4 regions of the Oceanobacter sp. 5_MG-2023 genome follow, and region 3 is predicted to be linked to each of the others. Evidence: predicted binding sites of a transcription regulator. Region 3 holds the regulator's gene; each other region holds the start of a gene.
The links. The regulator FNR, encoded in region 3, switches genes on or off when oxygen is low (the NO sensors DNR and NnrR bind a similar motif). The targets are predictions, from matches to a motif close to TTGATNTANATCAA.

Region 1: Q4551_RS07360 (cytochrome ubiquinol oxidase subunit I) is a predicted target of FNR. The motif match lies at 1,611-1,624, and genes of this name have one in related genera.
Region 2: Q4551_RS14615 (OmpW family protein) is a predicted target of FNR. The motif match lies at 1,716-1,729, and genes of this name have one in related genera.
Region 4: petA (ubiquinol-cytochrome c reductase iron-sulfur subunit) is a predicted target of FNR. The motif match lies at 1,642-1,655, and genes of this name have one in related genera.

What each region holds. Positions count from the first base shown of each region.
Region 1 is NZ_JAUORS010000008.1:74,044-77,190, reverse strand. Features, by position in the region: gene Q4551_RS07365 (sensor histidine kinase) at 1-1,463, opposite strand, end outside; gene Q4551_RS07360 (cytochrome ubiquinol oxidase subunit I) at 1,859-3,147, shown strand, end outside.
Region 2 is NZ_JAUORS010000027.1:13,209-16,355, reverse strand. Features, by position in the region: gene Q4551_RS14620 (hypothetical protein) at 1-1,359, opposite strand, end outside; gene Q4551_RS14615 (OmpW family protein) at 1,796-2,428, shown strand; gene Q4551_RS14610 (chalcone isomerase family protein) at 2,550-3,137, opposite strand.
Region 3 is NZ_JAUORS010000020.1:59,936-63,082, forward strand. Features, by position in the region: gene Q4551_RS13115 (heavy metal translocating P-type ATPase) at 1-244, shown strand, start outside; gene ccoS (cbb3-type cytochrome oxidase assembly protein CcoS) at 306-527, shown strand; gene Q4551_RS13125 (sulfite exporter TauE/SafE family protein) at 524-1,180, shown strand; gene fnr (fumarate/nitrate reduction transcriptional regulator Fnr) at 1,344-2,123, shown strand; gene ttcA (tRNA 2-thiocytidine(32) synthetase TtcA) at 2,338-3,147, shown strand, end outside.
Region 4 is NZ_JAUORS010000007.1:134,223-137,369, forward strand. Features, by position in the region: gene Q4551_RS06885 (cytochrome b N-terminal domain-containing protein) at 1-866, opposite strand, end outside; gene petA (ubiquinol-cytochrome c reductase iron-sulfur subunit) at 866-1,462, opposite strand; gene rpsI (30S ribosomal protein S9) at 1,687-2,079, opposite strand; gene rplM (50S ribosomal protein L13) at 2,081-2,515, opposite strand; gene Q4551_RS06905 (peptide chain release factor 3) at 2,878-3,147, opposite strand, start outside.

The DNA of each region.
Region 1 (3,147 bases), on a different contig from region 3:
AACGCCCGCAAGGGAATAACGCTGACTTGCAGAGTCAGACCGCCGGAATACACCAGCATATCGCTGACCAGCCGGTCTGCTCTCTTAAGCTGGGTTTGAATATGCTGGCGGGTGGCAGCAGGTGCATCATAAGCCGCCATCGCAATGATATTCAGGGGATTACGCAACTCATGCGCCATCGCTGCCGACAGGCTACCCAGCTCGACCAGGTGCTGTTCATCCAGCCGTTTACGCTCCGCCGCCGCCAGCGCCAGCGAATGCTCCAACAAACCACAACTGGTCGAGAACAGCGACGCAAACACTTCCGCCGTCAGACGCATACCAGGGCTGGCATCGTCCCAACCCACCAACACAAAATGCCAGCCAGACGCTGATCGTGATAGCCGCAGCGCCAACGCAGTGTGGTGGGATGGCTCCATCGGAACCGGCTTATCCAGTTGGATAGCGACCTTGTGGCGTATTTGTTGTGAGAGCAACTGCTCACCCAGACTGACCAGCTGAGACCAGTCTTCCGCTTCCTTTAACCGGGTTGACCAAGTCTCCAGCACGGTTTCGTTCAGCGAAGCCCCCGGATAAATCAACCGCGATACCATCCGACTTAACGGCTGATAGATAAATGCAGCCACCACCAATACCAGCAACGAATACAACCACAGTTGCCAACTGGGCACATTCGCCAATGCCTGTAAACCGATACGCCCGGACACCACCCCGATCACCGCAATCAGACACAGAATCACCAACATCATGGACACCCACAACAGTGCCCGGTTGGCAAAAGCATTGACCGACAGAATCTGATAACGCACCACGGCATACACCAGCAGCAGCAAGTAGGTAGGCAGCAGCAACATCGGATAGGGAAACCAGCTGATGCCAAAAGAAGGAAAAACAAAGCTGGTAGCCAGTAGCAGCCCCCAGGCTCCTACACCAAACATCGCCAGAATCGATCGCTTTTTATTACCCGAATGACGATACCAGCCAAACAATAATACTGCGTGTGCCAGTATACCGATCAGTACGGTATAAGATAAATTCCAGACACCCACGTCGGTAAAGACAAAAAAGTAACGGATATCCAAGGTGCCAATAGAATCTCCGGCACCCACCCACCAGCTTTGTAATACCACGGCAATACTGGTGGCATAAAACCAGGGAACCGTTTGATAAAGACGATCAAGTTTATCTTCTCTGGCAGCACCGGAGTTTACAAACCGAATCGCAAAGTGCAGGAAAAAAGTAGGCATCAGTGGATTGGCCAGAATTATATAAATACCAATACGTTCATAACCATGAAACAGCACCACATGGCCAAAACACCACACCGCCATCATGATGGCAAAACCAGCCAAGGCTTGCAGGTCGCTTTGTTTGCGAGCACGCCAGAGTAGCCAGGCCGCGACCAAAAAACCGCAAACACTGGAGACCAACATGGCGATTTCAAACATCAATGAGAGCTTCAAACTGTCAACCTCGCTTACACCACCATAGCAAACAATCGTAAACTTACTTTACAATTCACACAAAAATTAATTTTTATCCTTAAAAATCAACAAGATAAAAACCAATAAAAATTGGCCTATCGATTGCTTGTAAGCAAATCATATTTCTTGATCTATCTCAAAATTTTATCTGTTTTTGGAGAAAGCAAAATGAATACTGGATTTTTCATGACGGAAGTCATCGCACTGTTCAGCATTGCTGGTTTGGCATTATTTCCTTTGGCCATCCAGAAAATGCGCACGCTGGCCAGCAACAAGGCCAACTAGCGGACGACTTGATCAATCATTTTTATCATTCACGGCTTTTGTTTTTTATAAAATATTAAAAGCTCTGGTTTAACACTATTGGAATGGCTATGGATCTCGACGTCGCTCTATTATCCAGATTGCAGTTCGCCTTTACGGTGAGCTTTCATATTATCTTCCCCAGCATTACTATTGGCCTGGCCACATTAATTGCTATCTGGGAAGGTTTATGGTTAAAAACCCACAACCCTTATTACTTGCAACTGGCCAAATTCTGGATAAAACCCTTTGCCATTACCTTTGGTATGGGCGTCGTATCCGGTATTGTTTTATCCTATGAATTCGGCACCAATTTTTCCAGGTTTTCGGAAATGACTGGCGCAGTATTAGGGCCATTAATGGCTTATGAAGTGCTAACGGCCTTTTTTATGGAAGCCGGTTTTCTTGGGGTGATGCTATTTGGCTGGCAGCGGGTTGGCCGCAAACTGCACTTCTTTGCCACCACGGTGGTGATGGTCGGCACCTGGTTTTCCGCATTCTGGATTATTGTTGCCAACTCCTGGATGCAAACCCCTGCCGGTTACATCATTGTCGATGGCCACTTTGAGGTGGCCAGCTGGATGGAAGTCATCTTCAACCCCTCCATGCCTTACCGCCTGATGCATATGCTGATGGCCTCGTTGATCACCGCCACCTTTGTGGTCGCCGGTATCAGTGCTTACTACCTGTTAAAAAAACAGCATATTCCCTTCGCCCGCAAAGGCTTGTCCATGTGCATGTGGTTCGCTCTGGTCTTGACGCCATTACAAGCATGGGTGGGTGATATGCACGGCTTGAGCGTCAAGGAGCACCAGCCAACCAAGCTGGCGGCGATTGAGGGCATTTGGCCTGCGGAAGAAAACAACGTACCACTACTGCTGTTTGCCATGCCGAACATGGCCACCGAATCCAACGATTATGAAATTGCGATTCCAAACCTTGGCAGCCTGCTGTTGACCCATAGCTGGGATGGCGCGCTGCAAGGCCTGAAAGCCGTACCGGCAGCAGATCGTCCCAACGTACCACTGGTGTTCTGGTCATTCCGGGTAATGGTCGGTATTGGCTTCGGCATGATCTGTATTGCCCTGCTGGCGCTGGCTTTACGTCGCAAAGAGCGCTTGTTTGAGAGCAAACCCTTTCTGGCACTGGTAACGCTGTTTACTCCCAGTGGAGTGATTGCGGTGCTCGCTGGCTGGTACGTGGTGGAAGTCGGTCGCCAGCCCTGGATTGTTTATAACCTGGTGCGTACCGCAGACATCGTATCGCCACTACCAGCCGAGCGGGTGTTGTTCACGCTGATCATGTTTGTGTTGATCTATACCTCCCTGCTGGGTGTTTACCTCTACTTCATGCGCAAATT
Region 2 (3,147 bases), on a different contig from region 3:
CAGATCTACCGATTGTTTGGCTGGCCCGGTCAATACATTAAATGATCGCGTTGCCAGCGCCAGTGGTATCGCCAGATCTGGCTCTGTCGCCTGGGAGGCTTGTTCCAGTGTGGGAGCAACCAGTGCCAGTAATGAGGGTCGTTGCCGGTTGGTTACCTGATGGCGCAAGTGATCACATTCCCGCTGCAAGCGTTCAAGGTCGCTGCTTTGCACCATTGCCATATGCTGGAATTCGTCTTGTTGCTGGCGTAAAGAGGCTTCCATACGCAGATTCAGATCTTGCAATTGCTTGTGAGCATAATATTCACTGGTGTGGTCAACGCTGCAGATCAGCACTTCGTTCGGGCGGTTGTTATGAAAACGGATGGCCTGAAAGCTGATATCGAATACACCTTCCTGACCATTGAATTTGAGAATGGAAAATTTGCCCTGGACCCGTTTGATCCGTCCTTGCAGTAACTGGTAAATACGTTCCCGTTGCTCTGCACTGGTGTCTGAATTCATACGTTCCAAAATAGCATGTAACGGGTTTTCCATACCGTTCAGGGTTTCTTGATCGGTTCGTAGCTGGTAACAAAAGTTGCGGTTGGTTTCCATGTGATCTTCACGAACCAGATAGCGGCAGAAGCCCATGGTGGTGTTCTCAATCGCCATATTGAGGTGATTGTGGGTATCTTCCAATTCCATTCTGGCCTGGTCACGCAGGTGCATGTCATTGAGTAATGACAGACGCATTTTCTCGATGGCAGAGGCCAGGGCGTCCAGCTCATCTTGCTTGTGCATGGTATTGGTGGTGCGGTGCTCAAGTGTGACTGGGTGATCGGGTGTTTGAATGGAAAAGGCATTGGCCCACTCTGACAATGAGCGAATATGACGGGTAATCAGGTGGTGGATCAGCAGCAGTAATACCAGGGATATGGTAATGGTCTGGCAGAGCAGTACCAGCAGCATATTCAATGCGCGGGTTTCCAGTTGTTGGTAGAGCTGTGCATAACTGCCCAGAATGGTCAGGGTTGCCAGAAAGGTGCGGTTATTGTCCTGATCTTCGTAATAGAGATTGAATTGGTGGCGAATATCAACCTTGTTTGGCTTGAGGCCAGTTTCGACGTAACCAAAGTCGGTACTGTCGACCATGATGTACTCAACGCCGTCAAAGTTGAGCATGCCTTTCAGCTGTGTGCGCAGCTGCTCGGAATTGAAATTCCAGAGGCTGATGACAAGACTGTCGTGATAACTGTCCTCCAGCTTGACCAGGTTATTTTGCAGGCGTTGCGTACCATGCTGGTAGTCGTCGATCAGCATCCAGCCATAAGACAAGGTGGCGATAAGGAAATTGGCCAATAGCAAGTATGAAAGCAATCGTCTTCCGATCCGGGTAGCGAATGCCGCAGAAAACTGCTCAATCAAACGTCAACTCCATGATTTTCTCCGGATGTTGTTCACATGGTGGACAGGAAAACGATGGCCAGTGGATCAGCCTCAATGAAGAGGGTCTGATCATGTCAGACGGCAGTGTCACTCACGATGGTAGTCACACTTCAGCCTGAATCCGGTGACAATAATATCAGGGATGGCTAACTGTATCTCAGCTAACGTTTTTTTGCTGCCTTTGAATGAAAGAAGCATGCCATAGCGCTGTTGGACAGCTTGTAGGGTTGACACAAATTGACCTATCACAAGATTGTCTGGTGTCTTTATTTTGGGGCATTAAATGCTTGATTTGCATCAAAATTGTGCAGATCAAGCCGGGTACCCTGCACTCATCTACCAAAAGCACGGAATCAAGGAGTGCAAAATGAAACTGATCAAAACTCTGCTGGCTACTGTTGTTGCAGTATCTGCTATCCCGGCTATGGCCTACGAAGCGGGTGACATTATCGTCAAGGCGGGTGCTGTGACGGTTTCTCCGAAAGACGGTAATGCCGATAGCAGTGGTCTTGTTGCAGGCAGTGAACTGGATGTCTTGTCAGATACCCAATTGGGTTTGACCGGTGTTTATATGGTGACCTCCCAGATCGGTGTGGAACTGCTGGCAGCGACGCCTTTTGAACACGAAGTCGAAGGTGATGGTGGTGCTATTGATGGCGCTACGATTGCGACAACCAAACACTTGCCACCTACTGTTTCTGTACAATATTACCCAATGGGAGCCGATTCCAAACTGCAACCCTATGTGGGCCTGGGTGTTAACCATACCTTCTTCTTTGATGAAGAAGATGATGCGGATCTTGGTACCAAAGGGCTGGAAACCAGCTGGGGTTTGACTTACTCCGTAGGTGTTGACTATGCCCTGAATGATCATTGGCTGGTGAATGCTGCGGCTTGGAAAATGGATATCGATACAAAAATCAAAGGCGGTGCAGCTGATGGCCTTGATGTAGAAATTGATCCGCTGGTTTATTTTGTTGGTGCTGGTTACAAGTTCTGATTACTTGGGTTTGATATAAAAAAAGCGGCGCAAGCCGCTTTTTTTATATCTGCTGGTTACGATGTGTTGACGTGTCACATAATCAAGGTCAACACCCGAAACCAGACTTACAAAAAGCCCCCTACAAAAACACTGCTGAGATACTGTTACTGGTTTGTGGTGGCTGTACTTGCAACGCAGGAGCATCAACAAGAACAGCGGGAACAGCGGGTGCCATCGAGGCCTGGATCAGCGCCTGAAACCAGTCCTGTCCACGGATAATACCCATATATTCATTCTTGACCATTACTTCCGAGCCACGGCCGGGGGTGTACTCAATAACAATACGGTCACCCTGTATCAGACGGGTATCCATCATTTTGACCAGCGCATTCAGGCGTGCTTCCAGTGTGGCCATCTGTTCCCATTCCGACGTGATGGCAATGGTATCGTACAGTGACAAGCCAACCCCACGACCGCTGATTCGCTCGGATTGAACCGTCAGTTCAAGGCGCTGTATACCGGTGCGGGAAGGGGCATGATAGAGAGCGCTGGTATAGGCATCGCGGATATAAAAATAATCCCGGGATAATGAATCAGCCAGTTGCAGGGTATGGTGGCCATTTAATGACAGTAACCGCTCTGGAAGCGGAGTCGTCAGGGCATGAGTCGTCAGACTGGTCGCTGAAAGCAACGACACCAAGGTGGTGACTAACCAGGTATTTTTCATAATCCATTAC
Region 3 (3,147 bases):
CACCAGCGGCCGCCTGGACTGTGTATTACAGGCTCTGGACACCGCCAGCCGTACCCGCCAGGTGATCTACCAGAATATCGCTTGGGCGCTGCTGTATAATCTGCTGGCCTTGCCAGTGGCAGCGGCAGGCTATATTCCTCCCTGGGCCGCAGCCATTGGCATGTCATTCAGTTCGCTTTTGGTGGTCAGTAATGCGCTGCGACTATCCCGGACGACCAAACCGGATGTATCCGGTCACAATTAGCACACTCAGCCACAAGGCCAGATTATAATGGCTTCCACTCGCTTGGTTTGATGGACATAACATGGATATTATCTACATACTTGTTCCACTTTCGATCGTCCTGATCAGCATTGCCACGCTGATTTTTTTCTGGGCAGTGCGCAGCGGCCAGTTTGATGATATGGAATCTCCGGCTCACAGAATTCTCTTTGATGACGATGACGATCCCGCAAGCACCCATCCCACAGCAACCGACACAACACCAGCACCCCATACCACGGCAACCGATAAAAACCCATTGTGATTGAACCACTCTCCCTGTTAACCGCCCTGTTGCTGGGCCTGTTTGGCTCCAGTCACTGCCTGGTAATGTGTGGCGGCATTGCCGCCGCCATTGGCACCCGCTCACAACAACAACCGCTACTGACAGCACTGGCTTTTAACAGCGGTCGTATCACCAGTTACGCCTTTGCCGGCCTGCTCGTCTCGCTGCTTGGCTTATGGCTACAACAACTGAATGATGTACTGATGCTGGCATTACGTACACTGGCCGCCATACTGCTGGTGCTGATGGGGCTCTACGTTGCCCGCTGGGCAAGCTGGCTCACCCGTATCGAACAAGTTGGCCAATATCTATGGCAAAGGCTGCAGCCTGCTACCCGCCCCTTGATGACACAATATTCGATCAGCAGTCGCTTTCGCCTTGGACTGCTATGGGGCTGGCTCCCTTGCGGACTGGTATACAGCACTTTGAGCTGGGTCGCCGCCAATGGTGATCCCCTCAAAGGGGCACTGACCATGTTCTGCTTTGGCCTTGGCACACTGCCTGCCCTGTTCGCCAGTGGCCTCGCCGCCACCAGCCTGAGCCGATTACTCAGTCACAGCCTTAGCCGTATCATTGCCGGACTGTTACTGATTGGTTACGGCGTTTGGACTGCAGCAGCCATCTGGTTATAGTAGCCAGGGTCGTTATTGATCAGCGACTGATCATCCGTTGACAATACCTTGACTCAATACCTTGACCAATGTCTTGACAGCCACTCGTCGAGCTAAGACCATACGAAAATTAATGGAACACGGTTCTTCCCTACATAACGGAAAACCCGACACGGTGAGCTCAATGAAAACAAACCAAGCTGCACAGCCTGCGCACCCTCCCTTGCGCGGTAATCAACCCCACTGCCAGACTTGCTCCCTGAACGCACTGTGTCTGCCACTCTCGCTCAGTGACACAGATATGGAGCGACTGGACGATATCATTCGCCGTGGCCGACCCATTCAAAAAGGCCAGCTGTTATTCCAGCAAGGGGATGAATTCCAGTCCGTGTTTGCGGTACGTACCGGTGCCCTGAAAACCTACACCCTGGCCAGTAATGGCGAAGAACAGATCACTGGCTTTCATCTCGCCAGCGAACTGATTGGTCTGGCCGGTTACGATGCCGGTGATTACCCTCTCACCGCCAAAGCGCTGGAAACCACCACCGTCTGTGAAATTCCGGTTCATCAGCTGGAAAACCTGACCGACGAACTCCCCGACCTGCGCAAACAGTTGATGCGCACCATGGGCAACGAAATTCGTCACGACCAGAACATGATGTTGCTGTTGAGCAAAAAGAACGCCGAAGAACGTGTAGCCTCGTTTTTGCTGGATATCTCCAACCGTTACGCTCGACGCGGTTTCAGTGCCACCCACTTCCGCCTGCCCATGTCGCGGGTCGACATCAGCAACTACCTTGGCCTCGCGGTAGAAACCATCAGTCGGGTATTCACCCGTTTCCAGAAAAATGCCCTGATCGAAACCCAGAGCAAGGAAATCATCGTTCTGGACATGAACAGCCTGTATGAAATGGCCGGACTGAACCCACAAATTGAATGTGACGAGAAAACGCCAGCGGAATAATCCCGCACAGCGTGCCGTTACCCTTCTCAGCGGTAACGGCAAAAACCCCTTATATCCTTGTTTCTGTGCCCAGTTTCATCCCTGAACCCGCTAACCGGCCACCGCGTTGTTATTGGCTGGCAACAGTTACTGACGCCAGCCAATCTATTCGCTAGAATTCGCCGCCTGATTTTTAGCCAGTGTTCCGCCCCAGAATGCTCAGGAGTTTTCCAGCATGACCGCCGATGTCATTGATCGCAAAGCACGCACCGAATTCAACAAACTTCATAAACGTTTGCGCCGAAACGTTGGCAAGGCGATTGAAGACTATTGCATGATCGAAGAGGGTGACCGGATCATGGTATGCCTGTCGGGCGGCAAAGACTCCTACACCATGCTCGATATCCTGATCAGCCTGAAAAAAAGCGCCCCGGTCAACTTTGAGCTGATTGCCGTCAATATGGACCAGAAACAGCCTGGCTTCCCCGAACACGTGTTACCCGAGTATCTGGGCAAGCTGGATATTCCCTACCATATTGTTGAAAAAGACACGTACAGCGTGGTCATGGATCTGGTGCCGGAAGGAAAAACCACCTGCGGCCTGTGCTCCCGCCTGCGTCGCGGCACCCTCTACGGCTTTGCTGAAAAAATTGGTGCCAATAAAATCGCCCTGGGCCATCATCGCGACGACATCATTGAAACCTTATTCCTGAACATGTTTTACGGCGGCAAACTCAAAGCCATGCCACCCAAGCTGCTCAGCGACGATAAAAAGCACGTTCTGATCCGCCCGCTGGCCTACTGCAAGGAAAAAGACATCCAGGCTTATTCAACCGCCATGGAGTTCCCAATCATCCCTTGTAACCTGTGTGGCTCCCAGGACAACATGCAGCGCCAGAACATCAAGAATATGCTGACCGAATGGGAAAGGATACAACCAGGCCGCAGCGAGAATATCTTTGCTGCCATCTGCAATATCGCCCCCTCCCAGCTCGGCGATCTCAATCTGTTTGATTTTGTCAATTTGCAACAACAACAAGACCAG
Region 4 (3,147 bases), on a different contig from region 3:
TGCTCCGGTGTTTTCAGACCGTTAGCCGGTTCAAAGTTGGCATACTCCAACATGAAACCGCCGCCTTCCGGGAAGAAGAACATGACCGTACAGAACACCATCAGGAAGACCACAATACCGACCAGGTCGTGTACTGAGTAATAAGGGTGGAATGGCACGCCATCCAGAGGAACCCCGTTTTCGTCTTTCAGTTTTTTGATATCGATGCCGTCAGGGTTGTTGGAACCCACTTCGTGCAGGGCCAGCAAGTGCATCACCACCAGACCAACAATCACCAGTGGCACAGCCACTACGTGCAAGGCAAAGAAACGGTTCAGTGTTGCACCAGAGATCAGGAAGTCACCACGAATCCATTCAGTCAGTTCGTTACCGTAAGGCAGAACAGAGAACAGCGAGATAATGACCTGAGCACCCCAGTAAGACATTTGTCCCCATGGCAGTACATAACCCATAAAGGCTTCTGCCATCAGAGCCAGATAGATGGCCATACCGAAGATCCAGATCAATTCACGTGGTTTCTGGTAGGAACCATACAGAATCGCCCGCATCATATGCAGATACACCGCGATAAAGAAGAAAGTTGCACCGGTCGAATGCATATAACGAATCAGCCAACCCCACTCGACATCACGCATGATGTATTCAACCGAGGCGAATGCGGCATCGGCACTTGGGGTGAAGTTCATGGTCAGCCAGACACCGGTCAGAATCTGGTTAACCAGCATCAGCATCGACAGTACGCCGAAGAAATACCAGAAGTTGAAGTTCTTCGGAGCATAGTACTTCGACATATGCTTTTCATAGGTGCTGGTAACCGGCAAGCGGTCATCAACCCAACCCATCAGGGTGTTTTGCTTGTTACTCATCAGGCGTTCTCCTCATCCACACCGACTACAACCACATTGGCACTTTCATAGCTGTGCGGTGGAATTTCCAGGTTGGACGCAGCCGGAGATCCCTGAAAAACACGACCAGACAGATCAAAACGAGAACCGTGACATGGGCAGAACCAACCGCCAGGCCAGTTTGCATCAAACTGTTGGGGTTGAACTTCGCCAAAGTACTTGGGAGCACACCCCAAGTGGGTACAAACACCCAGCACAACCAGTACTTCCGGTTTGCGTGAGCGATTGATGTTATCAGCGTAGGCTGGTTGCTGAGCCTTGTTGCTGTTATCCGGATCTTTCAGTCGGTCATTGTGCTCTGGAAGATTTTCCAGCATGTCGTCTGTACGACGCACAACGTATACCGGCTTACCACGCCATTCGGCTGTCAGCATCGAACCTGGTTCGATCTTGCTGACATCGATCTTGGCCGGAGCGCCTGCCGCTTTCGCCTTTTCACTTGGAACCCAAGATTTGACGAAGGGTACAGCGACGAAGCCAGCACCAACCGCGCCGACAGCAGAAGTCACGCCCACCAGCAGGGTGCGCCGACCTTTATTAACGCCGTCTTGACTCATTACCATCTTCTCCCATCATTAAAATTCTTTTCTGCCGCGAGGTCGTTTGCCTGAGAGGGACTACGGTCGGCAGACCCGGCGTAGAATGCAGAGCGGCGCACATAGTAAAGAAATTGAGGATTTGAAACAACCGGGAAGACATACCCACTGTAGGGATATAAAAACAAAAAAAGCGTCCATTGACATAAGCCAAGGGACGCTTTTTTTTGTAAGCAATAAATCGCTTAACGTTTGGAGAACTGCGGCTTCTTACGTGCTTTACGCAGGCCGACTTTCTTACGTTCAACCTCACGAGCATCACGAGTAACGTAACCCGCGGCACGAAGTGATGGACGTAGCGTTTCGTCGTATTGCATCAGGGCACGAGTAATGCCGTGACGGATAGCACCCGCCTGACCATTACCACCACCGCCGTTAACATTCACGACAATGTCAAACTTCTCCAGACTTTCAGTCAATTCCAGAGGCTGACGGACAACCATACGAGCAGTTTCACGACCGAAGTACTCTTCCAGTGTGCGCTTGTTGATTACGATAGAGCCAGTACCTGGACGCAAGAAAACGCGAGCAGTAGACGTCTTGCGACGACCGGTACCGTAGTATTGAGTTACGGCCATATTATTCTCCCAGCTTCAGTTCTTGAGGCTGCTGAGCGGTGTGTGGATGCTCGCTACCTGCGTAAACTTTCATTTTCTTGAACATGGCGCGTCCAAGAGGATTCTTGGGCAGCATGCCTTTAACTGCCAGTTCGATTACGTCCTGAGGCTTGTAGTCGATCAGCTTTTCAAAAGAGATCGATTTCAGACCACCAGGATAACCGGTGTGGCGGTAATACATTTTATCGCTGGTTTTTTTACCAGTGACTTTTACTTTTTCAGCATTGATCACGACGATATAATCGCCGGTATCAACGTGTGGTGTGTATTCTGGCTTGTGCTTGCCTCTCAAACGGCGAGCAACCTCGGTGGCCAGGCGACCCAGCGTCTGATCAGCTGCATCAACAACAAACCATTCACGTTTTACGGCTTCGGGTTTTGCGCTGTAAGTTTTCATCAAATTCTCGCCTTCAAGGGCATGTTGATCAGAAAAGAGGGCGGCATTCTACAGGACGGTTATTACCCACGCAACCACCTGTGTATTTTTAACACAGTCAATCGCGGATCAGCCGTCACGACACGAGTGCCAGAATGAGCCGTCTTTTCATAAAGGGGCGCGGATTGTATCTTTAGTGCAGAAAACAGTCCACTTAAAAATGGATTATCTACGGATTTTTATTGTCCACAGCACAGATTGGCTTCGTCCATACAAGACCGGCATGGCCTTGTCTATCCATCGCCCAAGAACCGACTCCGTGCCGTTATGAGCGGCGACGGAGAACATGGGCGGTTACAGAGGGCATCCCTGCGCACAATGAATTAATGCTCACGGGTTGAGCGGAATTCAACATCGGGCCAGCGATCCTGAATAAGACTTAGGTTCACCCGTGTCGGAGCGATATACGTCAGATAGCCGCCACCATCAATAGCCAGATTATCGACGGCCTTGCGTTTAAAGTCTTCCAGCATTTTACTGTCGTTGCAGTACACCCAGCGGGCGGTATTCACACTGACCGGCTCGTAAATACATTCAACCTTGTATTCGTCCCGCAAGCGCTGCTGTACAACATCAAACTGCAGTACCCCGAC